DNA from 4 places in the Microbispora sp. H10830 genome. Region 3 is predicted to be linked to each of the others. Evidence: riboswitches for the same ligand, from Rfam matches in the RefSeq annotation. Region 3 holds a riboswitch; each other region holds the start of a gene.

Region 1 (7,613 bases), on a different contig from region 3:
CGTGGACGCCGACGAGGCCGCCGCCCTGGAGGGATCGGGGGCCGCGAGCGAGGACGACGGCTCCGGCGCCGGGGGCTACTACCCCTACAAGCCCTACTGCTCGGTCTGCGACCGCGACCTGACCACGGTCACGTCGTACGACGACGAGACCACCGCGATGTCGTACACCTGCGTGTGCGGCCACAGCGAGACCGTCCTGCTGTCCGAGCACACCCGCGGCAAGCTGGTGTGGAAGGTCGACTGGCCGATGCGCTGGGCCTACGAGGGCGTGGTCTTCGAGCCGTCGGGTGTGGACCACAGCTCGCCGGGATCGTCGTTCGTCGTCGGCGGCCAGATCGTCCGTGAGGTGTTCGGCGCTCCGCAGCCGATCGGGCCGATGTACGCCTTCGTCGGCATCAGCGGCATGGCCAAGATGAGCAGCTCGAAGGGCGGCGTGCCGACCCCGGCCGACGCTTTGTCGATCATGGAGCCCGCGCTGCTGCGCTGGCTGTACGCCCGCCGCCGTCCCAACCAGTCGTTCAAGGTCTCCTTCGACCAGGAGATCCAGCGGATGTACGACGAGTGGGACACGCTGGCCAGGAAGGTGCAGGACGGCACGGCGCTGCCGGCCGACCAGTCGGCCTACCGCCGCGCGTCGAGCACGGCCTCCCGGGCCCTGCCGGAGACGCCGCGGCGGCTGCCCTACCGGACGCTCGCCTCGGTCGTGGACATCGCCACCGGGCACGAGGAGCAGACGCTGCGCATCCTGCGCGCGTTCGACCCGGAGATCGGCGGGCTGGACGAGCTGCGGCCGCGGCTCGACCGTGCCCAGCACTGGGTGAACACGTACGTGCCCGCGGAGGAGCGCACGCAGGTGCGCGAGACGCCCGACAAGGAACTGCTCGACACGCTCGGTGAGCAGGACCGCGAGTCGCTGCGCCTGCTGGCGGAGGGCCTCGACGAGCACTGGTCGCTCGACGGGCTGACCACGCTCGTCTACGGCGTGCCGAAGGTGCAGGCCGGGCTCGACATGCACGCGAAGGCGGCCACGCCGGAGCTGAAGGCCGCCCAGCGCGCGTTCTTCGCCCTGCTCTACCGGCTGCTCGTCGGCCACGAAACCGGCCCGCGGCTGCCCACGCTGCTGCTGGCCGTGGGCCGTGACCGGGTGCGCGAGCTGCTCGGTCGCGACTGATCGGTCGTTCCTGATCGGTCGTTCCTGATCCTGCGTCCGATCTCCTGCGAGCGGGCCGGACGGCATGGCCGTCCGGCCCGCGGCCGTGTGCCAGGGCAAGCCAGAGCAAGCCAGGGCGGGCAGTTCAGCGAGGTCAGGGCAGCAGGACCAGCCGGCCGCGCAGGCCACCCTTGCGCAGGCGTTCGTGCGCCTCGGCCGCCCGCTCCAGTGAGTAGGTGCCGGCCACCCGCATGCTCAGCCGTCCCGCCTCGGCCAGCTTCGCGACGTCCCGGAGCTGGGCCGCGTCGGCGCGGACGAACACCGTCGAGACCCGGATGCCGCGCAGCGGGATGGGGTCCAGCCCGGCGCCGACGGCGACGAACGCGCCCCCGTTGCGCACCGCGTCCAGCGCGGGCAGGCCGACGACCGCCGCGTCCACCAGGCCGTGCACGCCGCCGGGAACGACGGCTCTGACGGCGGCGGCCAGGTCGGCGCCCCTCGGCACGAACCACTCCGCCCCGAAGCCCCGCACCAGCGGCTCGTCGCCTGACGCGGCGACCGCCGCGACCCTGAGCCCCCGCGCCACGGCCAGCTCCACGAGATAGCCGCCGAGGCCGCCGGCCGCTCCCGTGACGAGCAGGGTCTCGCCCTCGGCGAGCCCGGCGAGGTCGAGCGCCTGGACGGCGGTGAGCGCGTTCAGCGGCAGCGTCGACGCCTCGGGCGCGGCCACCCCGGCGGGTGCGGGCGCGACCGCCGTCTCGTCCAGCACCACCAGGTCCGCCTGGGCCTTGAGCGGGTCCGTCAGCCGGTCCGACAGCCCGATGACCTGATCCCCCGGACGTACGCCCGTCACTGCCGGGCCGGTGCGATCGACCACGCCCGCCACGTCCCACCCGAGTGCGTACGTCTCCTGGTGCGGCATGAGTTTGTAGTCGGCGAGGGCGCCCGCGGCGGTGAGCAGGTCGACGGGGTTCACCGCCGCCGCCTCGACCCTGATCCGCACCTGCCCCGGCCCCGGCTCCGGCTCCGCCACATCGACGACCCGTACGGCTCCGTCTCGCGCCACCAGTGCTCTCATGAGTTCCTCCTTGCGGTATGGCAAGGAGCCTATGAAGAGCTACTCTCTCCCGGTAAGAAGGCACCTGGAAGTGCGTAAGGGAGGAGAAGGGAAGACGATGGCCACTCAGACCGCGGCCGAGCGGCGCGAGGACGCGCGTCAGCGCTACAACGCCTACGTCGCGACCTGCCCGTCAAGGAAGCTGCTCGACACGCTCAGCGACAAGTGGGTGAGCCTGGCGCTCACCGCGCTCGCCGACGGCCCGCTCCGCTACAGCGAGCTGGCGAGGACGATCGCCGGCGTCAGCCAGAAGATGCTCACGCAGACGCTGCGGACGATGGAACGCGACGGCCTGGTCTCCCGCGCGGTCACCCCCTCGGTGCCGGTCCGGGTCGATTACCGGCTCACGCCCCTGGGCGAGGACCTCATGCCGCTGCTGGAGGCGATCAAGCGCTGGGCCGAGATCCACATGGAGGATGTCGAGGCGGCCCGGGAGGCGTACGACCGATGCTCCGACTCCGAACCTTGACGACCTTCCAGGGAGGCGTTTACCTTCCCTGAAGGGTGGGCCGACGAATCATCGTCGTGGGGGAGGGCGGACGATGGGTATTCCCGAGGTCGTCTACCGAGGTGACAGTCTCGCCTCGGACCTTGATCGTGCCGGTCTCACCGAAGAGGATCTACTTCTTCTCGCGGAGCTGGCCAAGGGAGTGACCGCCGACCGGGTGGGCCGCAGTCTCGACGTCAGCGGGCGCACCGTGCGGCGCCGGCTGCGGTGCATCTGCGACCGGATCGGCGTCGCGACCGCGATCGAGGCCGTCGCCTGGGCGGCACGCCGCCGCCTCATCTGACCGCCTTCGCTCTGCGGGGGAAGGGCCCGGTGCCCCTCTGTAGAGGAGGGGCTCAGTCGGCGACGCGCACCGCTCCCGCGAACGGCCGTCCGGCGATCTTCGCGATGTGGACGACGTCTCCCGTCTGCGGCGCGTGGATCATGTAGCCATTGCCGATGTAGATGCCCACGTGATGCAGGTCGGGGTAGAAGAACACCAGGTCGCCGGGGCGGAGCTGGTCACGGGGGATGTGCGTGCCGGCCGTCCACTGGTCGCCCGTGTAGTGGGGCAGGCTGATGCCGACGGACTGGTAGGCCGCCATGACCAGGCCGGAGCAGTCGAAGGAGCCGGGACCCTCGGCGCCCCACACGTACGGCTTGAGCTGCTGCCTGAGGGCCCAGCGGGCCGCCTGGGCGGCCTTGCCGTCACCGATGATGGGGAACGACGTCCTCGTCCGCGTCTCGCGGCCGATCGTCTGGGAGACCTGCCGGTAGAGGCTGCTCTCGGTCTTCTTGATCAGCTTTGTGATCTTGTCGCGCCGCGAGTCGAGGCCGCTGAGGAGCTTCTTGACCTCGGCCTGCCGCGCGGAGGCGCTCTCCCTGGCCCGTGCGGCGGCGTCCATGGCCTTGGTGACCTCGGCGACCTCCTGGCTCTGCTGCAGCTCCAGCGCGTACGTCGTGGAGGCCTGGTCCAGGTAGCGCCGGGGGTCGGCGTCGCTGTCGATGAGCACGAGCGCGTTGCCGAGCCCGTTGGTCATGTAGGAGTGCTGCGCGAGAGCGCTCGCCTTCTGCCGGCGGACCTCGAGCTCGGCCTCGCTCTTGGCGAGGTTCTTCTTGGCGAGGTCGGCGGACCGCTCGGCCGCCTTCAGGCGTACGCGCTCGCCGTTGTACTGCTCGCTGAGCGTCTCGATCTCGGTGTAGAGGTTCTCGACCTGCGCCGTGAGTTCCTTGAGGCTCGGCTTGGGGTCGGCGGTGGCGCGGACCACCGGGGCGCCGAACGTGATCGCGCTGATCGCGACGCCGACGAACGCCAGACGGCGGATGGCACCCGGACCGGCCGTGCCGGATCCGGACCGTCGGCCACGGGCGTGCCTGCCCGCCGGCCGTCCTCCACGCGTGCGCAACCGAGCTCCTCTCCCACGTGTGCTCCGCGGCGGGCCCGTCGTCGGGACGGGGCCGCACGGCGGAGCACTTCTGAGCGCCTACCGGGTTAGCTGACGGGTTCGGGCCGGAGTAGCCCTACCTTGGTGGATTCACCCCTTGACGATCTGAGATCGAACCGATCCTGATCCTGCAGTTGGGTCCCCGGCTCCCCTTCGCACTCGGTGCTTCGAAGATTCGGCGCCCGGTCGTCGTGAGCGCTCACGATGACCGGCATCGTCGCTGGACGATAGTGCACGGCGAGTTCTTGCTCAACCAGAACTCCGAAACCCGTCTACGTTTGACAACCAAATGATCACGGTCGGGTCACGAGCTCGGTAGTGATACGTCCGCGTTCACCTGTGTTTGGAGCGATCCGAGAGTTTCGATGTGCGGCTCGGACAGCTGGAAAAAGTGGGACGAACCGGGATGGCCGCCTCGGGGTGCGGGCGCGCATCCGTCCGTATCCTGGCGGCTACGGACGGTCAAACCTCATGTCGGGTGTGGCGTTTGGGAATGACCGTTATCCGTGGGGGACGCTCCGTGCCGACCGCGTGGGATCGGCCGCGTGGGATCGGCCGCGCTCCGGCTAGGCTGGCCGGTCATGGAGCAGGTCGCCGCGCAGACATCCAGTGAATCGGGTGCCACGGCCGTGACGGTGCGCCGGGCCAGGACGCCGGACGTCCGGGCGATCCGGCGCCTCGTCGACGCGTACTCGGGTGTCGGTCCCCGTCTGCTCAAGAAGAGCACGGTCACGCTGTACGAGGACGTCCAGGAGTTCTGGGTGGCCGAGACGGACGGGCAGGTCGTCGGTTGCGGCGCGCTGCACGTGCTGTGGGAGGACCTGGCCGAGATCAGAACCGTCGCGGTGGACCCCGCGGCGCGCCGCGGAGGCATCGGCCATCGGATCGTCGGCGCGCTCATCGAGACCGCCAGGGACCTCGGCGTGCGGAGGGTCTTCTGCCTCACGTTCGCGGTGGAGTTCTTCGCCAGGCACGGCTTCAGGCCCATCCAGGGCACCCCGGTCTCCCAGGAGGTGTACGCGGAACTCCTCGCGTCGTACGACGAGGGTGTCGCCGAGTTTCTCGACCTGGAGCACGTCAAGCCGAACACGCTGGGGAACACCCGGATGTTGCTGCACCTCGACCGTCATTGATCACGATTGATGAGCATTGATCGATGATCTTGACGATGGTTGTCGACTACTGCAAAGGTGACTGTTGATACACCTGTCGCTACTTTTGGCAATATCAGCGTGTGCTACAGACGTTCGGCGCATGCGTCTTCGAAACGAGGTGACACGGTGAGCACCGGACAGCCGCCGTACCCCCAGGACGAGTCGGACGGAACGCCACCGCCGCCATCGAACCCCGGGTACAACACGGACAGACAGCCCCAGGACTACGACCCCGACGTCACGGTCGTCAGCTACCGCCACTCGGGACAGCACACGGGCCCGCAGCAGCCGCCCGGCCACGACCCCGCGCAGGGCGGCTACGGCCAGCAGCAGGGCTACGGCGCCCAGCAGGGCCAGCAGCAGTACGGCCAGCAGGGGTACGGTCAGCCGGCCCCGCAGCAGCAGGGCTATGGCCAGGAGGCCGCCCAGCAGCAGGGCTACGGGCAGCAGCAGTACGGCCAGCAGAGCTATGGCGCCCAGCAGGGCCAGCAGGGATACGGCCAGACCGGCCCACAGCAGGGTTACGCCCAGCAGGGTTATGGCCAGACCGGCCCGCAGCAGGGTTATGGCGCCCAGCAGGGCCAGCAGCAGTACGGCCAGCAGGGCTACGGCGCCCAGCAGGGCCAGCAGCAGCAGTATGGCCAGCCGTCCCAGGGCGGCTACGGCCAGCAGACCGGCCCCCAGGACTACGGCCAGCAGCAGGGCTACGGGCAGCAGGGTTACGGCCAGACCGGCCCGCAGCAGGGTTACGGCGCCCAGCAGGGCCAGCAGCAGCAGTATGGCCAGCCGTCCCAGGGCGGCTACGGCCAGCAGACCGGCCCCCAGGACTACGGCCAGCAGCAGGGTTACGGCCAGACCGGCCCGCAGCAGGGTTACGGCGCCCAGCAGAGCCAGCAGCAGTACGGCCAGGATCAGTACGGGCAGCAGCAGTACGCCCAGCCGGCCGCCCAGCAGGGGTACGGCCAGCAGCCCGGTTACGGGCAGCAGCAGTACGGCCAGCAGGGCTATGGTCAGCCCGGCTACGGCCAGCCGTACGGGGCCACGGGGCCGGTTCCGCCCGGCGCTCCGGCTCCGCTCGCGGAGTGGTGGCAGCGCCTCGTCGCCCGCATCATCGACGGCGTGATCGTCGGCATTCCTCTCGCGATCATCACGCTCGTGATCACGGGGATCGTCGTCACCAACGCGAGCATCGACATCACGAGCGGGGTTTACAACCCCGGGAGCGGTTACTTCCTGGCGTCACTGCTCACGGCGATCCTGGGCGGCCTCGTCATGGTCGTCTATGAATTCCTCATGCTGCGGGCGCAGGGGCAGACGCTCGGCAAGAAAGTCATGGGCATCAAGGTCGTTCAGGTCGGCGGCACTCTCGACGCGGGCGGGCTTCCCCAGGACGCCGCGCTCAAGCGCGCCGGCGTGCTCTACGCTTTCGAGTTCCTGCAGTGGATTCCCGTTATCAGCTACCTCGCGAGCATCGCCTCTCTTCTGAACGTGCTGTGGCTGTTGTGGGACAAGCCGTTGCATCAGGCGCTGCATGACAAGGTCGCCAACACCGTGGTGGTCAAGGTCAAGTAACGACGACGGACGGGGTCGATGGAACGGACCATCGGCCCCGTTTTTCTATGGGTCGCTATGGCCGCGTCCGCACCGTCCGCTCACCCGGCTGTGACGGAAAATCCTTGCGGGGCCTCCCGGGCATGCCATGCTTGGGTTCACCGTCCCGAGAGGTGCCCAATGACCGCGAGACCGCCCCCGGCGCCAATCCTTAAGACCTGCCCCCGCCGTCCCCCGGGTCATATCCGTCCACGGGCGGCTTAAGGAACCGTCAGGGGCGCTTATGGGGCCGTATGGAGCCGCACAGGGCCTTATGGCGCTCCCGGAAGCCCACCCGCTCTACCCGGCCGCGGGCGGCGCCCGCGGAATGCGGGGATCGTTTGGCCGTGGGAAACTCTGACGCCGCGGCCGCCCGGGCCGTCCACGTGATTGTGCCCCCGCTCCTTTTTTCGATCTTCAGACCACCTGCTCGTCGATCTTGATGGAACCGGCAGGTCCTCTCTTTTTACGAGGCTTCCAGGCGGTGGCGATCTGCTTGCGCGTATATCGCGCGAGGCGTGCGCGCCGTACGAGAAGGCTGCCGGGCCCCTTGTGAAGATCCGGCCGCCCTGACGCGGGCTCCTCGTTTCAGCCGAGCTCTTCAACGGCCGTACGTCCCGGCCCGGCCTTTTCCGCAGACGTGTTTGCCACTTCACACTTGTCCGTCCGT
Region 2 (7,613 bases), on a different contig from region 3:
GTTCCTCATCAGCGGGGACGGCCGGCACTTCTTCTACTTCCGCAAGTCCGACGGGCGGTTCACCGAGCGGACTCTGCACGGCAAGGAAAGAGCGATCCGGAGCATCACGGTGGACACGACCGGCGAGGAGTGGCCGTCGGTGTCGGACGACGGCAGTTTCGTGGTCACCGGGACCTCGGCGCCGGGGCTGGGGGTCCTGGTGGATCTGCGGAAAGGCAAGACGTTGCCGCTGCCCGGGGGGACGGATCAGTGGAGCTTCGCGGGATTCAGCCCCGACAGCGAGCGGCTGCTGATGCAAGGGGCGCTGGAGGATCGGGTGACGGTGTTCGACCGAGGGCTGCGCACCCGGCTGCGGTCGAAGACGCGGCTGTCGCCGATCGCCCTGGCGAACGACTACGCGACGGCGGCGGCGCCTGTCGGTTCGTGGCCCGAGTCTCGCAAGCTGCGCCTGCTCAACCTGCGTACCGGCAAGGCGAGCGGCACCGTGACCGTGCGGTTGCCCCGGGGACAGCACGTCGACGACCTCGACTTCGACAAGGCGGGACACCTGGTCGTCCGGTCGAAGACCAAGACGGGGGTGGCGGTCTACCGGGTCTCGAAGACGACCGGCGAGGCGACGCCGCTGCGAACGATGGTCAGGCCCGACGCGAAGGTCTGGGTGCTCCCCGGAGACGACGAATACGAGCCGTGGACGGAGAAGAAGTGAGTCCGGCCCTCGCCACCGGCGACGTGTGAACGGCACCCCTCCATCAGACGTCGTACTGGTGAGTGGAAGGGGGAGGCATCGTGCGTACCGTATTCGTCTCGGCCATGACGGCGCTCGGGCTGGCGTGCCTGCCGACCATGGCGGCCTCAGGCGTGACCCACCAGGGCCGCCAGGCCGGGGAAAGCGCGTCGGCGTGGCGGCTGACCAGGGTGAACACACTGCCCGGGGACGACGTCCTCAACGACGTGACGGTCCTCGGCAACGGGTCGGTGTGGGCGGCCGGTCACCGGGTCGTGAACGGCAGGCAGCGGGGCCTGGTCCAGTGGTTCGACGGCGGGTCGTGGAAGGTGATCCCCGGCAGCCCGCCGTACGAGCTGAAGGCCGTGACCGCCACCTCGAACAGGGACGTATGGGTCTTCGGCCCGGGGAAGGCCGCCCGGTGGAACGGCCGCGCGTGGACCACCGCCTCACTCGGCAGCGGCTTCTCCACGACGGACGCCGACGGAACGGGCGCGAAGGACGTCTGGGCGGTCGCCGACTCCTCGGCCTCGGCCAGGCACTGGAACGGGTCCTCGTGGAAGAGCGTCCGGCTGCCGGCCCGCGCCGCCGCCGTCGACGCGTACAAGGCCGGCGACGTCTGGGCGGCGGGGACCAAGGGCGACCGTCCCGCGATCATGCGGTGGAACGGAAGGTCCTGGGCGCTGGTGCCCACGCCCGCGGTCGAGCTTCCCGCTCCCGACGCCGCCGCGGTCCTCAACGACATCGCCGTCGTGGGCCCCGGCAACGTGTGGGCCGTCGGCGGCGTCAGCTGGGAAGGCGCCGACGACGAGGGTGACGACGTGACCTACAACCGCACCCTGGTCATGCGCTGGAACGGCAGCTCATGGACCACCTCGATCGGCGCCGCCAACGCGCAGCCGTACACGGAGGTGGAGCCCGACGGCACGGGCGGCGTGTGGGTCGTGCAGGGCAACTGGAACTCCACTCTGTGGCACGTCACGGGTTCGGCGTGGCGGAGCACCCCGGTCCCCCGGAAGGCCGGCACGGACGCCGTCCTGTTCTCGATCGCGCGCAGGCCCGGGACGGCGACGGTGTGGGGTGCGGGATTCACCGTGCCGCAGGGCGACCCCGACGACCCCTCGGCCAACGGCACGTTCTGGCGTACGCGGTAACCGCCTGACGTCGGCCCGCCGTGAACCGGTGATGCGGCGGGTCACACCAACTGGTGCAGGGCGGCGATGACCTGCCGGCCGGTGGGCGTGGTGAAGTCGCGCACCATGTCGGCGGCGAAACCCGCCACGGAGGTCACCACGCCGCCCGCGGCCTCGATCTGCCGCAGGGCGGCGTCTTCGGTGCGGGCGGTGATGCCTCCGCAGGCGTCTACCAGGACCTGCACGTCGAGGCCATGCGTGAGCGCGTCGAGGGCGGTGCGCAGCACCACGATCTCGGTGGTCACCCCGCAGATCACCAGGGTGGGGCGGCCGGCGGACACGACGGCCTCACGCCAGGCGGCGTCGTCCCAGCAGGACGGTCCGGTGCGCACGTACGGCTCGCTGTCCGGCACCTCCTCGATCATCACGGGGCCGCCCGGGCGAGGCGCGGCCGAGACGGTGAACGGGATGTCGAGGGCTGTGACGAGCCCGTTCAGGACCTTGGCCGCCCGGCGGATGGAAGAGGCCGGGTTGGTGACACTGGCGTCGACGATGCCGTCCTGGAGGTCGGCGAACACCACGTGGACGGAGGAGGGGATCAACATCGTTCTGACTCCTAATCATTCAGAGCTTGAATCGTATGAATACGGTAGCATTGAAGGCATGAACGGTGTCAAGCTGACCTCCACGCTGGCCTTCCGGCTCGGCACACTGGGGGCCGTGATGACCGAGCGGTTCTCGGCACGCCTGGCCACCCACGGACTCAAGCCCAAGCACGTGGGACTGCTGGCACTGCTGGAGTCCGGAACGGCGACCTCTCAGCTCGACATCGCCAAGCTCATGAACGTGGCGCCCAGCCTGGTGGTGTCGCTCGCCGACCGCCTGGAGGAGCTCGGCGCCGTACGGCGGGAACGCGACCCCGTGGACCGGCGCAGGCAGACGCTCGCGCTCACCGAAGAGGGCCGGGAGTTGCTGGCCACGTGCACCGCGGCGGCGGCCGAAATCGACACGGAACTGACCGGCGGCCTCAGCCCCGAGGAGACGGAGGCACTGCGGAGCGTTCTGGGCACGCTGGCCCGCCGCAACGGCCTGCCCGCGGACTAGACGACCAGCGCCTCCTCACCGCCCGGCCGGCGCAGGTCATCCCTGCGAGCCGTTCGCGGTCTACATGCGCGCGCCCAGGTGACCTGGTGACGCTTGACGAGTGTGACGAGGGCCACATCTTCCCTCTTATGACCGCTGCGACCTGCGGTTTTGTGCTTTTGATCCTTTTTACGTGACTCTTATCCTTTTGGTGCCCTTTGCGCCAATATGGGGCAACTTGGTAGTTTCCTTGCCCTGCGACGGGGTCCATGTGACGCCGTCGTTACGAACCCGGCCCGGCCGTGTTCGAGACGACCATCCACTGTCACCGTCGCCACGTCCTCTCCGCCCCCCTGGGCGCCGGTGATGCCGAATCCGTGCAGCAAGGAGGCTCGGAGCCGGGGAACCAATCGACCTTCGACGAAGGTCTGGGGTGAATCGGCGCGCCAGCGCCGTAGGGCGACTTCCCTGCCCGAATCCGTCAGCTAACCCGGTAGGCGCAAGCGGAAGACCCTAGGGAGAGATCCCCTGTTCACCAACTCCACCACTCTGCTCCGCGTTGCCTGTGTCACTCTCAGTAGCGCAGCGCTCACCGCCTCCACAGGAGCATTGAGCGCACTCCCCGCGTCCGCCGCGTCGGCGACAGCCCCGCCCTCGGCCCCGGCGGTCATCCCACCCGAGCCCCCCGCCACGGTGACCACCCCGTACAACGGCGAGGCTCCCACGGCGTCCACGGCGAATGACTCCGCGAACACGAAGCTCACCAAGTCGGCCCGCCAGCAGGAGAAGGCCGATCACGCCATCAAGGTGGCGAAGAAGCACCTCGGCGATCCGTACATATGGGGCGCCACGGGCCCACGGGCGTTCGACTGCTCCGGGCTGGTCCAGTTCGCCTGGCGCAAGGCCGGCGTCAAGCTCCCGCGCACGACGTGGTCGATGCTCGACGCCGTCAAGAAGAGGGTCTCCCTGGCGCATCTCAAGCCCGGCGACCTCATCTTCACCAGTGGCGGCGGCCACGTGGGCATGTACATAGGGCACAAGAAGGTGATCAGCGCTCCCCACAGCGGCGCGGTGGTCAGCGTCGACAGGCTCAACGGTTACTGGAGGAGCAGCTTCCTCGCCGCCGTGCGCCCCGGCGTCTGACCCTGGGCCGCGGAGACATCCTCGCCGGAGATGCCCCGAGGCGTGCCGCCGTCCGGGGCGTCTCCGCCGAGGGCCGACCAGGAGCCGGAGACTACGCGTCCTTCGCGATGAGGCGCTGGAGCAGGGCCAGCAGGGTCCCGCGGTCCCCGTCCGACAACGGGATGTAACACCTGGCGAGCACCTCGTCGGCGACCTTGTGCCCGGCTTCCAGGACTCGCTCCCCGGAAGGGGTGAGATGGTGCTCGATGCGCCGGCCGCGCCCGGGCCGGCGCTCGATCCACCCCTGGGCCACCAGGCGCCCGGCGAGGGTTCCGAATGCCTGCTCGGTCTGGAAGGTCGCCGCGGCCAGTTCCCGGGCCGACGCGCCGGGAGAACGGCTGATCGCCCGGAGGGCGTCCCACTGGGCCAGCGTCGCGCCGATCGCCGAGAGCCCGCTCTCCAGGGCCCGGTGCTGCCGATACTGGGCCTGCTTCACCGCTCGTCCGAGTTCTTGCAGATCGCCATGCACGGCATGAGTCTAGTACGAGACTAAGCTACTTTAAATAAATATCCTTAGTTATGCTGGGCCCATGAACACCATCCCGCTCTACGACGACCTGTCCCTCACGGTGTCGGAGGCCGGAACCGGCAGACCGGCCCTGATCCTGCACGGCGGCGGCGGCCCCGCAACCGTCGCCGGACTCGCCCAGCACCTTCGCCGGACGACGCACACCATCACGCCGGTGCACCCCGGCTGGGACGGCACCCACCGCCCCTTATGGCTCACCGGCATAGACGACCTCGCCCTGGCCTACCTGCACTACCTGCATCGGCTCGGACTGCGCGACGTCCTCGTCGTCGGCTCCTCCCTCGGCGGCTGGACCGCCGCCGAGATGGCCGTACGCGACACCGCGGGGATCATCACCGGACTGGTGCTGATCGACGCCGTCGGCGTGCACATCCCCGGCCAGCCGATCCGCGACTTCTTCTCCCTCGACGCCCGCGGCGTCGCCGAGTACGCCTGGCACGACTCGCAGCGCTTCTACGCCGATCCGGCCGGCGTTCCCGCCGACCAACTCGCGCGCCGGGCAGCCGACATGGCCACCATGCGCACGCTGGCCGGCGACCCCTACATGCACGACCCCAAACTGCTCCGCCGGCTGCGACACGTCGACGTACCCGCTCTCCTGCTGTGGGGGGAAAGCGACCGGATCGTCACCCCCGCTTACGGCGCCGCCTACGCCGACGCCTTCGGAAACGGACGGCTGGAGGTGATTCCGGAGGCCGGCCATCTGCCGCACATCGAACAGCCGGCAGCCGCCTTCACCGCGATCGACGACTATCTGCGGGCAGCCGCGGCCCGGTGAGCGGCGGCGCACCTCGAAGCCGCACCTACGCTGCGCATCATGGAACTCCGGCAACTCAAATACTTCGTCGCGGTCGCCGAGGAGCTTCACTTCGGACGTGCGGCCGAGCGGCTGATGATCGTCCAGTCGGCGGTCAGCCAGCAGGTCGCACGGCTCGAGCGTGAGCTGAGGGTCGAGCTGTTCGACCGGTCGCCGCGGCATGTGCGGCTGACGGAGGCGGGTGAAGCGTTCCTGCCCGCCGCACGCGAGGTGCTGGACGCCGAACGCCGGGCGCTGACCACGATCGAGCGTTTCACGGACGGCCGGGAGACCGTGCTGCGTGTCGGCACCAGCAGGGGCATGGGGCAGCGGCTCGAGCGGGTACTCGAACGGCTGGTCGCGGGGACGCGGGTGGAGCTGCTGTCGGCCTCACCGGAAGAACGGCTGCGGCGGGTCGCCGACGGCCGGTTGGACGCCGCCTTCGTCCGCGGCGACGTCACCGCGCCGGACGGCGTGCGGCTGATCCCTGTCTGGCAGGACCCGCTGCTGGTCGCCCTTCCCGCCCATCACCCGCCTGCCGAGGCGGCGGGCGATCCCGTCGCGGACGTGCCGTCCGCGGGGATCGACCTGGCCGAGCTGGCCGGGCTACCCCTGTACCTGGTCGGCCGCGAGGTCAATCCGCCGCTGGTCGCTCTGGTGCGCGAGGCATGCAGGGACGCCGGATTCGAGCCCGTTCCCGGGCCTCCGCACAGCTCGCTGCAGGACACGCTGGCCGCCCTGGGCGCGGGGATCGACGGATGGACAGTGATCTACGCCGCGGCGGCCGGGCAACTCCGAGGCGGGCGGGTCGCGTTCCTTCCCGTGCGCTCGCCCTACCCGCTGTCCCTTCCGACAGTGCTCGCCGTGGGCGGGACCACGCGGGCGCGCCCGCTGGTGGAGGCGTGCCGGGCGGTGGTGCGCGACGATCGCGAATCGTGATCGTGGCGTGCGCGAAGTGCTTCTCGTTCGAGCGGGTGCTTCCGTCGTGAACTGGGGTCATGCCAGTTGTCACCATTCAGCAGGGTCCACGAGACGCCGAACCCAGGCGAGAGCTGGTCGCCCGGATCACGGACGCCTTCGTGCACGCGTACGACATCCCGGCCGACACGGTCCAGGCTGACCGGCCGACCCCGACGGAGAATCGGCGATGACGGTTCTCCCACCGGCGCGGCCGCGCGCGGGGACCAAGTTCGCGGGAATCGCGGCGGGCAGCTTCATGATCGGGCTGGATGCGTCGGTCCTCAATGTGGCCCTGCCCGACATGCGACGGGAACTGCATGCCTCCGCGGCGTCGCTGCCCTGGACCGTGGACGCGTACACCGTCGTGCTGGCCGGTCTGCTGCTCGCGTCCGGCTCGATCGCCGACCGCTTCGGGCCGCGCCGCGTCTACCGGGTGGCGCTTGCCGGCTTCGCCCTCGCCTCACTGGTCTGTGCCGCGGCGCCGAGTGCGGGCGTGCTGATCGCGGGCCGGGCGCTGCTCGGCGCGCCCGCGGCCGGGCTGGTGCCGGCCTCGATGGCACTGCTCGCCGCCCTGTATCCGGACCCCGACCACCGGTCCAGGAAGATCGGCGCGCTCGTGTCGATCAGCGGACTGGGCATCGTGGGCGGTCCGGTTCTGGGCGGTGCGCTGGTGGCGGCCGGAGGCTGGCGGCTGGTGTTCCTGGTGAACCTGCCGGTGGCGGTGCTCACCCTGCTGGCCTCCGGTGGGCTGAGCGACCATCGCGGGGGTACGCCACGACCACTCGACCTGGCCGGGCTGCTCCTTTCCGTCGCCGGGCTCACCGCGCTGACGTTCGGACTGGTGGACGCGGGGACATCGGGCTGGGTTCGGCCACTGCCTCTCGGCGCGCTGACGGCCGCGGCGGTCGCGTTCGGGGTCTTCTCCGTGGTTCAGCGGCGAACCCGAGCGCCCGTCCTCCCGCCCGCCCTGACGGCGCTCGCCAGGGTGCGCACGGACCTGGCCGTCGCGGTGGTCTCCCAGCTCGTCTTCTACGGCCTGCTGTTCACCCTCACCCAGTGGATGGTGCGTGACGTCTCCCCGCTCCGGGCCGGGCTGTCCTTCCTCCCGATGACGGTGCCTGTGATCTTCATACCGATGGTCACCGGCCGGCTGGTCGTCCGCTTCGGCGCCCGCCCCGTGATGCTCGCGGGGTTGGTCCTGGATCT
Region 3 (7,613 bases):
TCCCGCGGCGATCTCGCGGTCGAAGCGCGCCACCCAGTCCGTCGGCACCGAGCCGCCGATCGACAATGGAGGCTCATACAGGGCGATCCGGTCAAGGGCGGGCGTGACCAGGGCCGTACGCAGGGTGACGAGCGCGCCCGCGCTCAGGCCGAAGATCTGCGACGCGCCGGCCGCCGTGACGAGCGCCTGCAGGTCTTCGACCTCCCGCTCGACGCTGAAGTCCGCGCCGTGAGGGCCGCTCAGCCCACGTCCGCGCCGGTCGGGCACATACACGGTGAACGAGGTCGACAGAGCGGCGGCGAGCTTCGTGAAGTGCTGCGACGCCAGCATCGCGCCGTGTACGAGGATCAGTCCGGGGCCGTGGCCACTGCGGCGGTAGCCGATCACGGTCCCGTCGGCCGAACGAACCTGTTCGCGCGCGGTGCGCGGCGAATCCTTCATCGCGCGCCTACAGCCGGGACGAACATGTGCATCGCCCGCTTGCCGGTCTCCACCGCCGCGTTCCCGCGTTCCAGCAGGTCGTGCTGGTATTCGTCCAGAGCCGAGATCAGGTCCCGCCGGCCCTGATCGACCTCGGCCAGCCGCGCGCTCAGCCGTACGGCGTCCAGCATCGCGGTGCCGGCGCCGTTCCCGCCGCTGGCCGGCGTCAGGTGGGCCGCGTCGCCCAGCAGCGTGACGCGGCCCACCGGCCACGGCGGCATCGGGCGGTCGTGGACCTTGGAGCGGCCCACACCGCTCATGTCGGCGCTGCGTACCAGGTCCCGCAGGTCGGGGTGCCAGTCGTCGATCAACTCCAGCACCAGTTCGCGGGCGTCCTCCCGGTCCGGCGTGGTGGCCGCCGGGTGGTCCGGCGGTACGAGCAGCACCCACCTCACGTAGCTCTCTCTGCGGGGCATGGGCAGGCCGGGAACGAGTTCGGCGGCGGCTTCGCAGGGTTCCCTGCCGAACTGCATCCTTCCCAGCATCAGTGTGATCCCCGGTCCCTTGACCATCGTGCCGCGCCCCGGCACGAGTGCCAGGAAGCGGTCGGCGGCGGGGGTGCGGCCCATCACCCCGCACAGGCCGGCGTCGATGAGCTTGACCTCGGGCACCAACTGGCGCCGCACCACAGAGTTCCCGCCGTCGGCGCCGACCAGCAGGTCACCCGTGGCCCGCGTGCCGTCGGCGAAGAGCGCGGTGACGGTCCCGTCCGCCCCTTCCACGACGCTCTTCAGCCGTTTGCCGAAGGCGGCCCGGCCGTCCAGGTCGCCGAGCAGGATCTGCCGCAGCACCTGCCGGTCGAACGCCCTGGACTCCTCCGGTCCGGGCAGGTCGTCGCCGAGCAGCGTGAGCCGCTGGTCGAACAGCAGCCCCGGCCCGGTCAGGCTGCCGCTGGTGGCATCGGCCAGTTCGTACAGCCGTGGCGGCAGGCTGACGCGTAATGCCTCCATCGCCGGCGGCGCGAGTCCGATCCGGTAGCCCTGAGCCCGCTCGCCGGTGCCGTCGTCGGCCTCGTACACGCGTACGTCGAGACCCGCACGGATGAGGGCGTACGCGAGCGTCAGCCCGCCGAGCCCCGCCCCGATCACCAGGACACGTGTCATCATGATCCTCCATTGCAAGGTGAACAACGTTCACGTGTACATTGTTCACGTAGGCGGGGAAGGACTGTCAACCCCGATTCAGGAGGACGCGATGGGGCAGCGGCGCACCGAGGTGCTGCAGGCGGCGATCGAACTGCTCGACGAGGTAGGCCTGGACGCTCTCACCATGCGGCTGCTGGCGAGCCGGCTCGGCGTGCGAGCGAGCGCCCTGTACCGGCACTACCCCAGCAAGCAGGCCCTGCTGGACGCCATAGTCACGCACCTGGTCAGTCCAGCGGACGACGTCGTTCCGCCCTCCGACGCCCCCTGGGACGAGCTGTTGCGCGGCGTGGCGTCCGGCGTGCGCGAGGTCATGCTGGCCCACCGCGACGGCGCCCGCCTCATATCCGGCTTCCACCACCCGGGCGACGAGGCCGTCACCACCTTCAGGCGTCTCATCGCCGCCCTGATCGCCGCGGGTGTCCCGGCCGGCACGGCCACCGTCGCCGTGGACACGGCCCTGGCCTACGTCAACGGCTACACGATCGAGGAACAGGCCCGCAAGACCGGAGTCGACAGCTGGCCCAGAGAGCGCAGGGACCGTGCCTTCCACGACGGCCTCGAATTGATCATCGCCGGTGCCAGAGGAACTCTGCCGTCTTGACGTCGGCTCCGGCCGGGCCGCCCCGCCACCCGCCGTCTACGAACCACTCCTCGCGGGCGCGGATGGTCCTGGCGTGGCGGACCAGCCCGCCGCCGTCGGGCTAGAAGCCGGCGGTCATCACCGGCAGTATCGGCGACATCGTGGGTGCCTGACCTTTCCGGGCCGTCCACCGTCGCCCACGGGGTGTCCACCATCGTCCGCGAGCGTTGTCAGGCAGTTCGCCACGGAGAGACGCTCCGCCGGCGGCTTGCCGGACCGAGGTCACGTCCGTCACAAACCTCGATGTCCGTGATCGTCGTCGCGGTGGGGTCCAAGCTCAGCCAGATGACGTCTTCGCCGTTGCGTTCCAACTGCACCACCCAGCAACCTGAGGAACCTCGCGGGGCCGTCAAGAGGTTGGTGCACGTGGACCTGCAGGTGCACACGCCGTAGAACAGCAGGTCCTCGACCGTGTCGGCAAGAGGGTCGTTCTCGTCCTCCCGCAGCAGAGAGATGATCTCAGCGGTGAGGTCGGGAAACACATCCGCCAGGCGGGGATGTTGTCCGGCAGTCATGGGCTGCACGCTACACAAACGGGCATCTCGCTTATAGGCAACGGCAACAGTTGCTTGATCTGGAGTGATTGTCGAATTCTGTGGATCGCGGGTGATTCAAAAGGCTCGAAGCCATTGATCGAGGACGGCGAAGTCTTCGTCGGCGAGTCCCCTGTATGACTCCACGTGGTGAAGGAGAGCCCGACCGCTGTGGTGTACGGAGACCCACTCCCTATCGGCGTTGGTGATCTCATCGTCGACCCAGGCGAACGGGCGTCCGCCCGCCCAGTTCACGAGGGTGCGGGTCTTCCAGCAGAGCCCGAACCATTGGTCCTCACGTTTGTGCTGGTCGATTGGCTCCGGCCAGCTCACGACAGGCAGTCGCGGCAGCCCGATCCGGGGTGCTATCTCGGCATTCGCCTCCTCTTCCCAGGTTGTCGCCCAGACGAGTTCGCAGGGCAGCGCTGCCAGCCGACTCCCCACCTCGGAGGTGAGCCGCGCCAAGCGCGAGTCCGGTGTAGTGCCCCGAGGTGCGCGTTGCGGGCCCTCGCCGAAGGGGAGAAGCGGCCCGTCGACGTCGAGGAAGAGCAGTGGGCGTTCAGCGTGATCGGTCATGCTGCCCCGACCTCGCTCACGTTCGGCAAGGACGCCGCGTTCGAAGATGTCGAGACCAAACATGCAGGCAGGCGGCTTGCGGGTCTAGTACATCGAGATGTGCACGTGGTCGTAGTGATTGGCGGTGATTCCGCCGCGGTCGGACATGGTCCGCCAGCCCGGATGGCCGAGGTTGTAGATGCGCTGCTGCCAGATCACGTACATCACGCCCAGCTTCGGCCCGTTCTTGATGGCCCAGGCGGCCAGGCTGTCGCCGAGCGCCTTCATCTCGGGCGAGGGCATGGCGCCGCCCGAGCTCATCATGAAGTCGCAGGCGCGCCCGAGGGGGTGCTCGCCGCTGTTCTCCGCGCGGTAGCAGCCGACCGGAAACCGCAGGTCGAAGTTCTTTTCGACCTCGCCGCGGGTGAGCCGCATCCGGGGCGTGATGTTGTCGGAGCCGCTGGGCAGCTCCGGCGCCCACGACCCGCCCGCGCGCTTTCCCGGCGCGATCGGGATCAGCGCGTCGAGTTTGTCCTTGATCTCGTCGATGAGATCCTCGGCGTCCTCGCGCTGTCCGGCGACCTCGACGGCCTGCGTCTTCAGCTGTCCGGTCAGCGTCTTGGCGGCGTCCGCGGCCCGCTGCCGTTCGGCGCGGACCTGGTCGAAGTGTGCGAGCCTGGCGGCCTGCTCCTCCTTGAGCTGGTAGTTCAGCGCGGCGGTGTTCATGTCGGGCAGCGCCATCGCGCTCTCGGTCTGGTAGCGCAGCCCGGCCAGCTGCCGTACGGCGTCGCTGGCGGCCTCGTAGTCGGCCTCCGCCTTGGCCAGCCGGCCTCGGGCCGCCTTCTCCTCCACGCGGGCCTTGGCGAGGGCGACGCGTTTGGCGTTGTAGTCGCCGATCAACCGGTCGACCTTCTTCCGCAGGTCCGACAGCTCCTTCTTGAGCTGCTTCTCCGTCGGTTTGGGGTCGGCGGCACCGGGCGCGGCCGTGCCGAACACGAGGACGGCGGAGGCGAGCACGCCGACAGCCAGGGGGAACGCGCGGGGCAGAGCCCACTCCTCTCCATCTGCCGACCGGGTTAGCTGACGGGTTCGGGCTGGAGGAGCCCGGGCAGGCCACTGCCTTGACCCCAGGTGCGTGATTGGGTCCCCGGCTCCCGGGCGGGGCGCCCGGGATTAGGCGTACCGGTTGTGACGGCCGGTGTCAGGGATACTAGTGGTAAAGAAACCGTGGCTGCCACCAAAGTCGCAACCAACCGGAGATCAAGCCGTTATCGCTTCGCGAAGCATCCGGGCGGCCTCCTCAGGCAGCACGTCGTTGACGAACGCGCCCATGGCCGACTCCGACCCGGCCAGGTACTTCAGCTTGTTCGGCGCGCGCCGGATCGTGAAGAGCTGCAGGTGGAGGTAGGCGAGGTCGCGCCGGTAGGCGACCGGGGCCTGGTGCCAGGCCGCGACGTACGGCATGACGACGCCGAACAGCCCGTCCAGGCGGCGCAGCACCTCGATGTAGAGCGGCGCGAATGCGGCCCGTTCCTCGGGCGACAGCGCGGGGATGTCGGGCACCTGACGGTGCGGGTAGACGTGCACCTCGAACGGGTAGCGCGCGGCGGCCGGGACGAAGGCCGTCCAGTGCTCGTTGGCGGCCACCACCCGGGGGCCCCTCCGCTCCGCGGCCAGGACGTCCGCGAACAGGTTGCCGCCCTGATGGCGGGCGGCGGCGTCCAGCATCTGCCGCGTACGCGGCGTGACGTACGGATAGGCGTAGATCTGGCCGTGGGGGTGCGGCAGCGTGATGCCGATCTCGGCGCCGCGGTTCTCGAAGCAGAAGACCTGCTCCACGCCGGGCAGCGAGGACAGCTCGGCCGTACGGTCGGCCCACGCCTCGACGACCAGCTCGGCCTGCTCGTCGCTCAGTGAACCGAACGACGCGTCGTGGTCGGAGGTGAAGCAGACGACCTCACAGCGCCCGATCCCCGGCCGCACCTCGCTCAGCCCGCCCACCTGCTCGTACGCACCTGTGTTGAAGCTGAACGACGGGAAGCGGTTCTCGAACACCGCCACCTCGTACGGCGAGGGGATCTCCGAGCCGGGATGACCCGGGCAGAGCGGGCACTCATCGGCGGACGGCAGGTGGGTGCGCGTCTGGCGGTGCCGGGCCACGGCCACCCACTCGTCCATCAGGGGGTCGTAGCGCAACTCGGAGGCGAGCGGACGCGGCGGCAGGTCCCTGGCGTCGATGGCGCTGTGGTCGGCGTCGTCGCGCCGGTCGAAATAGATCAGCTCACGGCCGTCGGCGAGATGGGTGATGGTGCGCTTCACAGAGCGGTCTCCAGCTTCACGGTGCGGTGTCCCGGGTCACAGCGGGCTTCCAGATGTCCGGGGGCACAGCGGGCTTCCTGCAGAGGTCCGGCGTCACAGTGCGGTCTCCAGCTCGGTCTCCCCGGACGGATCGGCGAGGAGGAGCTCGCCTGCGTGCTCCGACAGCGCGGCGCGCGCCTCCTCCGGAAGGCCGACGTCGCTCACGACCACGCCGGCCTCGTCGAGGGCGGCGATCGTGCTGATACCGATCGTCCCCCACTTGGTGTGGTCGGCCAGGACCACGAGCTGCTGGGCGGCCGCGATGAGGGCGCGGTCGGTCTCCGCCTCCAGCAGGTTCGGTGTGGTGTAACCGGCCCGGACGCTCATGCCGTGCACGCCGAGCATGAGCGTGTCGACGTTCAGGGAGCGGACGGCCGCCACGGCCACCGGGCCGACCAGCGCGTCGGAGGGCGTGCGCACGCCTCCCACCAGCACCACGGTCTGGTCGGGCCGTCCCGCCCGGTGGAAGACGTCGGCCACCTGGACGGAGTTGGTGATCACGGTCAGTTCGGGCACGTCCACCAGGTGGTGGGCCAGTGTCCAGGTCGTGGTCCCGGCCGAGAGGGCGACGGAGCTGCCCGGCCGTACGAGCATGGCGGCCCGGCGGGCGATGGCCTCCTTCTCGGCCTGCTGCCGCACCGACTTGGCCGCGAAGCCCGGCTCCTCCGTCGAGCCGGTGCCGGTGGCGGTCGCCCCGCCGTGCACCTTGACGATCAGGCCGCGTTCCGCGAGGACCTCCAGGTCGCGGCGGATCGTCATGTCCGAGACCCCGAGGTCGCGCACGAGCTGCGCGACGCGCACCCCGCCGGTTCTGCGTACCCTCTCCAGGATCGCCTGCTGCCGTTGCTGGGCCAGCATCCACCACTCCTGTCAACAGATTCAAACAAATTATGCCTCACGAACGTGGAGACATGTTGAGTTGGGGTCCGGGTACTTGCCGCCGGCGGTTCGGGGGAGGACAGTGAGCGAAAGCCGTACTCGACGGAAGGCGGTCGTGATGGGCAGGCGCGCACGCAAGTCCAAGGCACGCAAGAAGAAGAAGGCCAACCACGGCAGGCGGCCCACAGGGCGGTAGCCCTGCGAGAGGACCGTGCGGTAGCCCTCCGACAGGACCGTGCGGTAGCCCTGCGACAGGACCTACGGGTTTCTGCCCCAGGCGGCGAGCAGATGAGTCTGCTGGTCGGCGCCGGCCGGAACGCCTCGCTCGTCCCCGATCACCCCCGCCTCACGGTAGTCCTCCCGCGCCTTCTCGAACCATTCCGAGCAGGAGGCGACGAGTTCGGGGTCGAGCCGTTCCGGCCCGCCGATGGCACGTGCCAGGTCCCAGGTGTGGATCAGCGCGTCCGCGAACAGCTCGGTGATGTACTCCTCGCCCGGCACGTCGCCGAAGGACAGGTGGGTCACGCTGGTCAGGGCGCCCTCGGCGTACACCGCCTGGACGGCGCCTTGCGCGGAGGCCTCGAACGCCTTGAGCGGGTCGTCGCCGAGCACGTCGCCCTCGAAGGCGTCCCCCACCTCGGCGACCGTACGGCCGGACAGCAGCTCGGGGGCCCACAGGTTCTCGGCCACGACGTGGTTGACGAGCCCCCGGACGTCCCAGTCGACACAAGGAGTCGGCAGCTCCCACTGTCCGCGGCGGACGAGATGGAGGCGGTCCCCGAAACCGTCCAGCGCCCTGCGGTACGCGTCACGGATGTCGATCATGTCCCCTCCTCGCCACGAACTCCCCATTCGACCGTAACTCTTCTCAACGATCAGTCATACACGCTCGCAGGGGAGGGAACGTCCGGGTCAAGGGAGATGCTGCTCGACCCACACGATCTTTCCGTACGGGGTGGGCCGGGTGCCCCAGCGGTAGGCGAACCGCTTGATCAGCTGGAGACCGCGGCCGGTGTCCTCGTC
Region 4 (7,613 bases), on a different contig from region 3:
GATCGTGGCCGGCGGCGGGCCACTGCCCGCCGACAGCAACGGATACCCCTGGAACGGCCGCTACATCGTGGCGAGCGGCAACCTGCTGGCCGACTTCCGGGCCAACGTCGCGGCCGAGGCGCACGGCCGGCTGCAGACCGCCCGGCTCTACCACATGACCGACGACCCCGGCGTCAAGGACATGCTGAAGTTCAACCTCGCCCGCGACACCCTGCACCAGAACCTGTGGCTGAAGGCCATCGAGGAACTCCAGTCGGACGGCCTGGAGGACGTCGTCGTGCCCGACGACCTGTTCGACGAGGAGCACGCCGAGCACGCGGAGACGATCTGGGACCTCTCCGACGGCATCGAGGCGCAGGCGGGCGGCTGGGCGAGCGGGCCGCAGCCCGACGGCCGCCACCAGTTCGCCTATCTCCTCAACCCGGAGCCGCTCGGGGACCTCGCCATGGCGCCGCCGCCCGACCCGAAGCTGTACGACACCTACGACGGCAGCATGGGCGAGCCCAAGAGCCCTGCCCTCGGCACCGAGGCGGGCCCCGTGGGCAAGCTCAAGGACAAGCTCACCTGACCGAGCGAGCCCTGTCCAGCCCCGCCGAGCCGGCAGGCGCACGCGGAGGCCGGCCGGACACCGGCCTCCGCTCATTCCACCGCGTCACGCTCGACCCACGGCGTCTGTGCCGTTCCGCGGGTGCCGTACCGCGACCGCGGGGCTGCCGCCTCCGGCCGCCGGAGAACGCGCCCAGGCCGGCGTGGTGGGGCACCCGCCGTGCCGCACGCCAGATTTCCCGCCTGTGAGGCTTTCGTGTTTCCTGTGAGGCTTTCGTGCTCGACTCCCGCCGTCCCCTGAACGGGCCCGCGCCCGCCGTACCCGCCGAGGGGCGGGCGGCGCCGGGCCGCCTGGCGCGGCTGGCCGGCCTGTGCGGTCCCGCCTTCGTCGTCTCCGTGGCGTACATCGATCCGGGCAACTTCGCGACCAACATGGCGGGCGGCGCCCAGTACGGGACGATGCTGCTGTGGGTGATCGCCCTCGCGAACGTGCTGGCCATGTTCGTGCAGGCGCTCTCCGCCAAGCTCGGCATCGCCACCGGCCGCAACCTGCCCGAGCTGTGCCGCGACCACCTGCCGCGCCGGATGAGCCTGCCGCTGTGGGTGCAGGCCGAGCTGGTCGCCGCCGCCACCGACCTGGCCGAGTTCATCGGCGGGGCGATCGCCCTGAACCTGCTGTTCGGCGTGCCGCTGCTGCCGGCCGCCGCCGTCACGGCCGTCGTCTCCTCGCTGCTGCTCATGCTCGCGCCGCGCGGACGCCGCCGGTTCGAGGCGGCCGTCGCCGCGATGCTCGGTGTGGTCCTGGCCGGTTTCGCCTACCAGGTGCTGCTGTCGGGGTCCCTCGCGGGTGTGGCGGGCGGCTTCGTGCCCCGCCTGGCCGGGACCGACAGCTTGCTGCTGGCCACCGGGATCGTCGGGGCGACCGTCATGCCCCACGTCGTCTACCTGCACTCGGCCCTCACCCAGCACCAGAGCGCGGACGGCGGTCGCCGGGAGGCCGTGCGCGCCAGCAGGATGGACATCGCCGTCGCCCTCGGCACCGCCGGGCTGGTGAACATGGCGATGCTGACCGTGGCCGCCGCCACGTTCGGCGGCGGCGATCCCGGCAGCCTGCAGGCCATCCACGCCGGTCTCGGGCAGGTCCTCGGCCCCGGGGCGGCCGTCGCGTTCGCGCTCGCCCTGCTCGCCTCAGGCCTGGCCTCCTCCAGCGTGGGGACCTACGCCGGGCAGGTGATCATGGCGGGGTTCCTGCGCCGCCGCGTACCGCTCCTGGCGCGACGGCTGGTCACGATCATCCCGGCCATCGCGGTCCTGGCCGCCGGAGTGGACCCCACGCGGGCGCTCGTGCTGAGCCAGGTCGCGCTGTCCTTCGGCATCCCGTTCGCCCTGGTGCCGCTCGTGGCGTTCACCGGCAGCAGGAAGCTGATGGGCGATCTCGTCAACCGCCGCCTCACCACCGTCGCCGGCGTCGTCGTCGCCGGCGTGATCTGCGCGCTGAACGGCCTCCTCCTCGTGGAGGTGTTCACCGGCTGAGGCGGCCTTCCGTCACAAAAGTGCGGCGAACCGGGCCGCGACGAGGTCCCAGCGCCACTCCTCCTCGATCCAGGCCCGGCCCCGCTCGCCCATCTCACGGGCGCGGGCCGGGTCGCCCAGCAGGTCGCACAGCGCGCCGGCCACCGCCGTGTGCGACGTGCCGTCGACCACCAGGCCCGTCTCGCCGTGCCGTACGGCGTCGGGGGCGCCTCCGGAGGAGCCCGCGACCACCGGCAGCCCGGTGGCCGACGCCTCCAGGTAGACGATGCCGAGGCCCTCGACGTCGAGCCCCCCGAACCTGCTGCGGCACGGCATGGCGAACACGTCGCCCGCGTCGTAGTAGGCCGGGAGGGACGCCCAGGGGACGGATCCGGTGACGACCACCGAGCCGCGCAGGCCGGCCCGGGCGGCCGTCCGCTCCAGCGACCGCCGTAAGGGGCCACCGCCGACCAGGAGCAGGACCGCGCCGGGAATCCGCCGCAGGACGAGCGGCCAGGCCCGCAGCAGCGCATCCTGGCCCTTGCGCGGCACCAGCCGGGAGACGCACACGACCACCGGCCGGTCGCCCAGGCCGAGGGACGCGCGGACCCGGTCGCCGCCGGCCCCCGGGTGGAAGGCGGCGGTGTCCACGCCGGGCGCGAGCCGTACGAGCCTGGAGGCCGGGACGACCCGGGCGATCCGGCGGCGGGTGTACTCGCCGAGGTAGGTCACGACGTCGGCCCCCGCGCCGATCCGGCGCAGCAGGGCGCGCGCGCCCGGCAGGCGGGCCCACGACGCCTCGTGCCCGTGGGTGAGCATGACGATCCGGCCCGCGCCCGCGGCGCGCAGGACGGGAGCGAGCAGCCCCAGCGGCGCCGCCGCCCCGAAGACGACGGTGGCGCCGTCCTCGACCAGCGCCGCCGCCCTCCTCGCCACCGAGCGCGTCGGCAGCATCAGCGAGGAGGGATGACGGACCACCTCGTACGGCTGGCGGGCGTCGAACTCCTCACACCCCTTCCAGCGCGGGGCGTACACGACCACGGAGCCGGGCGGCCTGCGCGAGGCGAGGCCGTGCACGAACGCCTGGATGCCGCCCGGTCTGGGCGGGAAGTCGTTCGTGACGATCAGCGTCCGCTTCGTCATCCTCACCCCCGCTGCCCGCGCGGTCCGCCCGCGCCGCCCGAGAACGCATTGTCGCAGCCGCGATCGCACCCGCACCTCATGGAGATCGGGCGCCCTGTGGAGATCAGGACCGGGCGAGCCGCTCGCGCGCGTACGACCGCCATTCGCGGGTCAGGCCGTCGGCGGACAGCCCGAGAACCTCCCGCAGCGCGGCGCCGATCCCCTCGCGCAGCGCGGCGCGGTAGAGGGCGACCAGCCTCCGCTCGCCGAACCGGGCCGCGACGTAGCGACAGGCGAGCCACGCCTCCTCGTACGCCTGGGCGGGCCTGGCGGCGAAGTCGGCGGGCCCGGGCAGGCCGTTCAGCGCCGGCCTCCCGGCGGCCACGTCGGCGGCCAGTTCGGCGGCGACCGTACGGACCGGCAGTCCGCTGTCCAGGTAGCCCATGTAGTCGGCGAAGCCTTCCATGAGCCACATCGGCACCGCGCGGGGACCGGCGGTCGCGACGTGCGTCAGCTCGTGGGTCACGACGACCAGGCGGCCGGTCGCGGACAGACGGGCGAACGCCGCCGGCTGCACGATCACGCGGCCGCCGGTGGCGACGGCCGCCAGGCCGTCCACCTTCGCCGGCTCCGCCAGCACGGCGGCCTGCTCCTCGGTGCGCGGCACGAGCACCACCGCGCCGCCGTACCCGCCCCAGATCCTCGTGACCGTGCGGCCCGCGCGATCGGCCAGCGCGGCGATCTCGGCGACCAGCGGCCGGGGCGACCCGACGACGACGGCACGCCCGCCGCGGGCGACGGAGGCACCGATCCACATGCCCGGGTGCTCCCGCACGGCGGCCCGGGCGTCCAGTCGCAGGGGAAGCAGCGGGTCGGGCGGGGCCGCGCCGGCGGGCCCGGCGAGCAGCGCGGCCAGCGCGGCGGCCACGGCCGCGATCCGGCGGGGACGGACCCCGTGGGGCGGAACCTCGGGCCGGCGCCGATCGGCCTCGGCGCGCGCGCCCGGCACGCCCCCGGGCGCGGCGCTCGTGACAGTCACGCCGTGCATGGTAACCAGCACGTGCCACGGCCCCGTCCACCTCGGCGAGGTGGACGGGGCCGTGAGGACGGCGCCGGTCGAGGGGGCTGGTGACCGGTGCCCGTCAGACGCCGGGACGGACGGCACCCACGAAGGTGCTCCTCCGGTAGGCGTCCAGCTTGTCGATCCGGACCCGCGTGCCGGTGTGCGGAGCGTGGATCATCCTGCCGTGCCCGACGTACATGCCGACGTGGCCGCCGCCGCTGGTGAAGATCAGGTCACCCGGCTCGAAGTGACCCCAGGACACCTTCTTCCTGACCGCGCCGCGGATGGACCACGTCGTGCGCGGCAGCCGTACGCCCGCCTTGCGCCAGGCGTACTGGACCAGGCCCGAGCAGTCGAACGCGCCCGGTCCCGTGGCCCCGTAGCGGTAGGGGTCGCCGATCTGCTTCTCCGCGGCCTTCACCGCGCGCTGGGCCTTGACCCGCTGGAGCGAGGCCCTGCTGATCTTCCGCTTGGCGGCGTGCTTCTTGGTCTGCTTCTTCGCGGCGGCCTTGCGGGCGGCGGTTTTCGCGCTCGTCGCGGTGCCCGTCTTCGTGGCCGTCTTCGTCGCTGTGGCCGTCTTGACGACCGTGACCGTCACCGTGTCGGCCGCCGCCGGATGTGCTCCGGCGACCCCTACGGATGCCGTCAAAGCGGCACTACCAAGGGCAATTCGGGCAAGACGGGACAGGCTAGCGGGGGTGGTAGACAGGATCTCTCCTCGGGTCTTCCGCTCACGCCTACCGGGTTAGCTGACGGGTTCGGGCGGGGAAGTCGCCCTACGGCGCGCGATGCGCCGATTCACCCCGGACCTTCGCGTGAAGGTCGATGGTTCCCCGGCTCCGTGCCTCCTGACTGCACGGACTCGGCAGGCCACCGGCGTCGGGGGATCCCGCGAAGGGGAGGGTGATGGAGGACGCCGATGACGGTGGATGACTGCGCGCCCCGGCCGGCCGACCGGGTGCGCCGCGGCGAGGTGTGCTCGCCGCGGCCCAGAAGCTACCGAGGTCCCGCCGCGTTCGGCAAAGCCCCACCGCCGGATAAAGATCGGATAACGAAGGCCGCCGAGAAGAAAGCGCAGCTTACCCGCACCGCAAACGGCTAAGTGTGACTCTGCTCACAATCTCGGCAACAACGACCAAATCGGGTCACAGAAGCCACAAAAGGCACAGAGATCACGAACATGGCCGGGCCCTCAGGGGCGCACAGCTCCGATCGCGTGATACTCGGCGAGTGTGACAATCTTCACAACGTCGCCGGTCTGGGGGGCATGGACGACCTTGCCGTCGCCGGCGTAGATGCCGACGTGCCCGTACCCGGCGTGCCAGAGCAGGTCACCCGGCTGGAGCTCGTCCAGCGAGACCCTGCGGCTCGCGCCCCAGGCCCACTGTTCGTAGCTGGTCCGGGGCAGCGTCACGCCCGCCGCCGCCCACGCGGCCTGCACGAGCCCCGAGCAGTCCCAGGAGTCCGGTCCGGTGCCCCCGTAACGGTAGGGCTTGCCGACCTGCTTGTAGGCGAACTGGAGGGCCGACAGCGCGTTGCCGGACGCCGGCCCGGCGTAGACGACTCCCGCGCTGTTGGGGTTGCCGGGGTTGTACGTCCCGAGCGAGCGCAGCAGCTTCATCTGCTCACGGACGAGCTTGTCGACCTTGTCCTTCTCGTCGGCGAGCTCGCCCCTGACGTCGGTGGCCTCCTTGTACACCACCTTGCTCTGGTCGCGGCGGTCCTTGAGGTCCTTGATGGCGCCCTCGTACTCCCGGAGCCGCCCGGCCCGCTCGGCCGACATGTGGTTGAGCGTGGCGAGGCCGCTGAGCATCGCATCGGGGTTGGAGCTGTAGAAGACGCCGCCCCACGACCCCATCTCGCCGACCTGGTAGCTGCTGACGGCCATCGAGACCAGCCCGGAGCGCAGCGCCTCGACCCGGACGTTCTGCTTCTTGTAGTCGCCGTTGATCGCGAGGTACTTCTCCCTCGCCTTCTTCCACTTCTCGTTGGCCGCGTTGTAGCGGTCCACGAGCTTGTCGGCCTGCTCGTTGAGCTTGCTCAGCTTCGCCTTGGCCTGCGCGACTGTGGGCTTCGGATCCGCCTGCGCGCCCGCCATCGGCGTCAGCAGGACCACGGCGGCCAGACCGGCGGCCACCGGCACACGCCCTCGCACTGAGCCCCCTTGAGGATCAACCTCTTAGATCAACGAAACCTGCGGCGCGACTCTATCTAGGCGATCTTGATGCTTCAACCTATTCGCAGGTATTCGCGGCAGTCATCACTCACCGTGACGACGCCGGTCCGGAGCGCGCGTACGGCGCTTCAGCTCCGGCCGAGACGGCGCAGCAACAGGAGCGAGGGCACCGGCCGGGCACCCATGCGGCGCACCGACTCGGCCACCTCCCGGTCGGAGGAGACCACGGCGATGGCCCGGCCCGGCGGCTCCGCCCGCACCAGCGTGCGGATGAGGTCGTCGGCGATCTCCCCGGGCGCGCTGAACATCACCCGCACCCCGCGCGGCGCGGACACCTGGACGGGCCCGTTCAGCTCGGCGCCGTCGAACACGCACGTCACCTCCGCCCGCGTCTGCACGGCGAGCCCGCCGAGCCCGGTCAGCAACCGGGCCCGCTGGTCGGCGAGGGTCAGCGACGGGTAACCGGTCTTGGTCACGTTGTAGCCGTCGACGATCAGATGCAGATGAGGGATGGCCAGGAGCTGGTCGAGGAGCTGCGGATCGTCGTTGGCCAGCGCCCGCGCGGGCACGGCCGTCACGCCCGGCTCGCCCGGCAGCACCGCGTTCACGTAGTCGGCCGGCCTGCTGATCGTCGTGGGCAGGCCGAGCTCCTTGCGCAGCCCGGCGGCGGCGTCCTGGAGCGCGTCCAGCAGCACCCGCACCCGGGCGTCCTCGATGCTGCGGCCCTCGCGGGCGGCCCTGCGGCTGGCCTCCAGCTGGCGCTCGGCGTCCGCCAGGCGCTCCCTGAGCCGGCGCAGCTCGGTCTCGGCCGCGCCGTTGGCGCTCGCGGCCCTGGCCCGCGCCTCGGCCGTCTCCGCCTCCAGCTCGGCCGCCCTGGCCTCGGCGGCCCTGACCCGCTCGCGGGCGTCGTGCAGCTTGCGCCGCAGGTCGGAGTTCTCCGCCCGGGCCGCCTTGAGCTGCTCGCGCACCCGGTCGATCTCCTCCTTGGCGGAGGCACGCTGCGCCGCGAGCTGCTCGCGCAGCCGCGTCTCCGCCTGTTCCCGCTGGGTGCCCGCGGCGGCGGCCTGCTCCAGGTCGGTCCGCGCCTGCTCGACCAGGTCCGGCCAGCCGGGCGGGCGGGTCAGGTACGCCGCCGCCGCGACCAGCACCGGCTCGGCCGCGGGGGGCACGGTGCCCTCGGCCAGGCTCGCCACC

What was found. A riboswitch is a leader RNA that binds a small molecule or an ion and turns the genes downstream of it on or off. The one in region 3 is predicted to bind cyclic di-AMP.
Region 1: another riboswitch for cyclic di-AMP. It lies ahead of HHX35_RS38980 (C40 family peptidase); the one in region 3 lies ahead of HHX35_RS18915 (hypothetical protein).
Region 2: another riboswitch for cyclic di-AMP. It lies ahead of HHX35_RS08055 (C40 family peptidase); the one in region 3 lies ahead of HHX35_RS18915 (hypothetical protein).
Region 4: another riboswitch for cyclic di-AMP. It lies ahead of HHX35_RS01980 (C40 family peptidase); the one in region 3 lies ahead of HHX35_RS18915 (hypothetical protein).

What each region holds. Positions count from the first base shown of each region.
Region 1 is NZ_JABBWX010000024.1:84,850-92,462, forward strand. Features, by position in the region: gene lysS (lysine--tRNA ligase) at 1-1,171, shown strand, start outside; gene HHX35_RS38965 (NADP-dependent oxidoreductase) at 1,305-2,228, opposite strand; gene HHX35_RS38970 (helix-turn-helix domain-containing protein) at 2,326-2,736, shown strand; gene HHX35_RS38975 (LuxR C-terminal-related transcriptional regulator) at 2,810-3,058, shown strand; gene HHX35_RS38980 (C40 family peptidase) at 3,111-4,160, opposite strand; cyclic di-AMP (ydaO/yuaA leader) riboswitch at 4,221-4,390, opposite strand; gene HHX35_RS38985 (amino-acid N-acetyltransferase) at 4,781-5,332, shown strand; gene HHX35_RS38990 (RDD family protein) at 5,480-6,925, shown strand.
Region 2 is NZ_JABBWX010000002.1:681,995-689,607, reverse strand. Features, by position in the region: gene HHX35_RS08075 (hypothetical protein) at 1-706, shown strand, start outside; gene HHX35_RS08070 (hypothetical protein) at 787-1,878, shown strand; gene HHX35_RS08065 (isochorismatase family protein) at 1,920-2,462, opposite strand; gene HHX35_RS08060 (MarR family winged helix-turn-helix transcriptional regulator) at 2,521-2,961, shown strand; cyclic di-AMP (ydaO/yuaA leader) riboswitch at 3,298-3,455, shown strand; gene HHX35_RS08055 (C40 family peptidase) at 3,550-4,083, shown strand; gene HHX35_RS08050 (MarR family winged helix-turn-helix transcriptional regulator) at 4,175-4,591, opposite strand; gene HHX35_RS08045 (alpha/beta fold hydrolase) at 4,653-5,429, shown strand; gene HHX35_RS08040 (LysR family transcriptional regulator) at 5,469-6,386, shown strand; gene HHX35_RS45090 (tautomerase family protein) at 6,446-6,598, shown strand; gene HHX35_RS08030 (MFS transporter) at 6,595-7,613, shown strand, end outside.
Region 3 is NZ_JABBWX010000007.1:17,656-25,268, reverse strand. Features, by position in the region: gene HHX35_RS18940 (alpha/beta fold hydrolase) at 1-441, opposite strand, end outside; gene HHX35_RS18935 (NAD(P)/FAD-dependent oxidoreductase) at 438-1,586, opposite strand; gene HHX35_RS18930 (TetR/AcrR family transcriptional regulator C-terminal domain-containing protein) at 1,675-2,226, shown strand; gene HHX35_RS18925 (hypothetical protein) at 2,436-2,780, opposite strand; gene HHX35_RS18920 (HAD domain-containing protein) at 2,877-3,437, opposite strand; gene HHX35_RS18915 (hypothetical protein) at 3,459-4,370, opposite strand; cyclic di-AMP (ydaO/yuaA leader) riboswitch at 4,405-4,543, opposite strand; gene galT (galactose-1-phosphate uridylyltransferase) at 4,614-5,672, opposite strand; gene HHX35_RS18905 (DeoR/GlpR family DNA-binding transcription regulator) at 5,766-6,569, opposite strand; gene HHX35_RS18900 (TIGR03086 family metal-binding protein) at 6,849-7,415, opposite strand; gene HHX35_RS18895 (SpoIIE family protein phosphatase) at 7,503-7,613, opposite strand, start outside.
Region 4 is NZ_JABBWX010000001.1:426,350-433,962, forward strand. Features, by position in the region: gene HHX35_RS01960 (manganese catalase family protein) at 1-568, shown strand, start outside; gene HHX35_RS01965 (Nramp family divalent metal transporter) at 823-2,079, shown strand; gene HHX35_RS01970 (glycosyltransferase family 4 protein) at 2,092-3,201, opposite strand; gene HHX35_RS01975 (hypothetical protein) at 3,305-4,219, opposite strand; gene HHX35_RS01980 (C40 family peptidase) at 4,323-4,892, opposite strand; cyclic di-AMP (ydaO/yuaA leader) riboswitch at 4,967-5,121, opposite strand; gene HHX35_RS01985 (C40 family peptidase) at 5,436-6,398, opposite strand; gene HHX35_RS01990 (NYN domain-containing protein) at 6,548-7,613, opposite strand, start outside.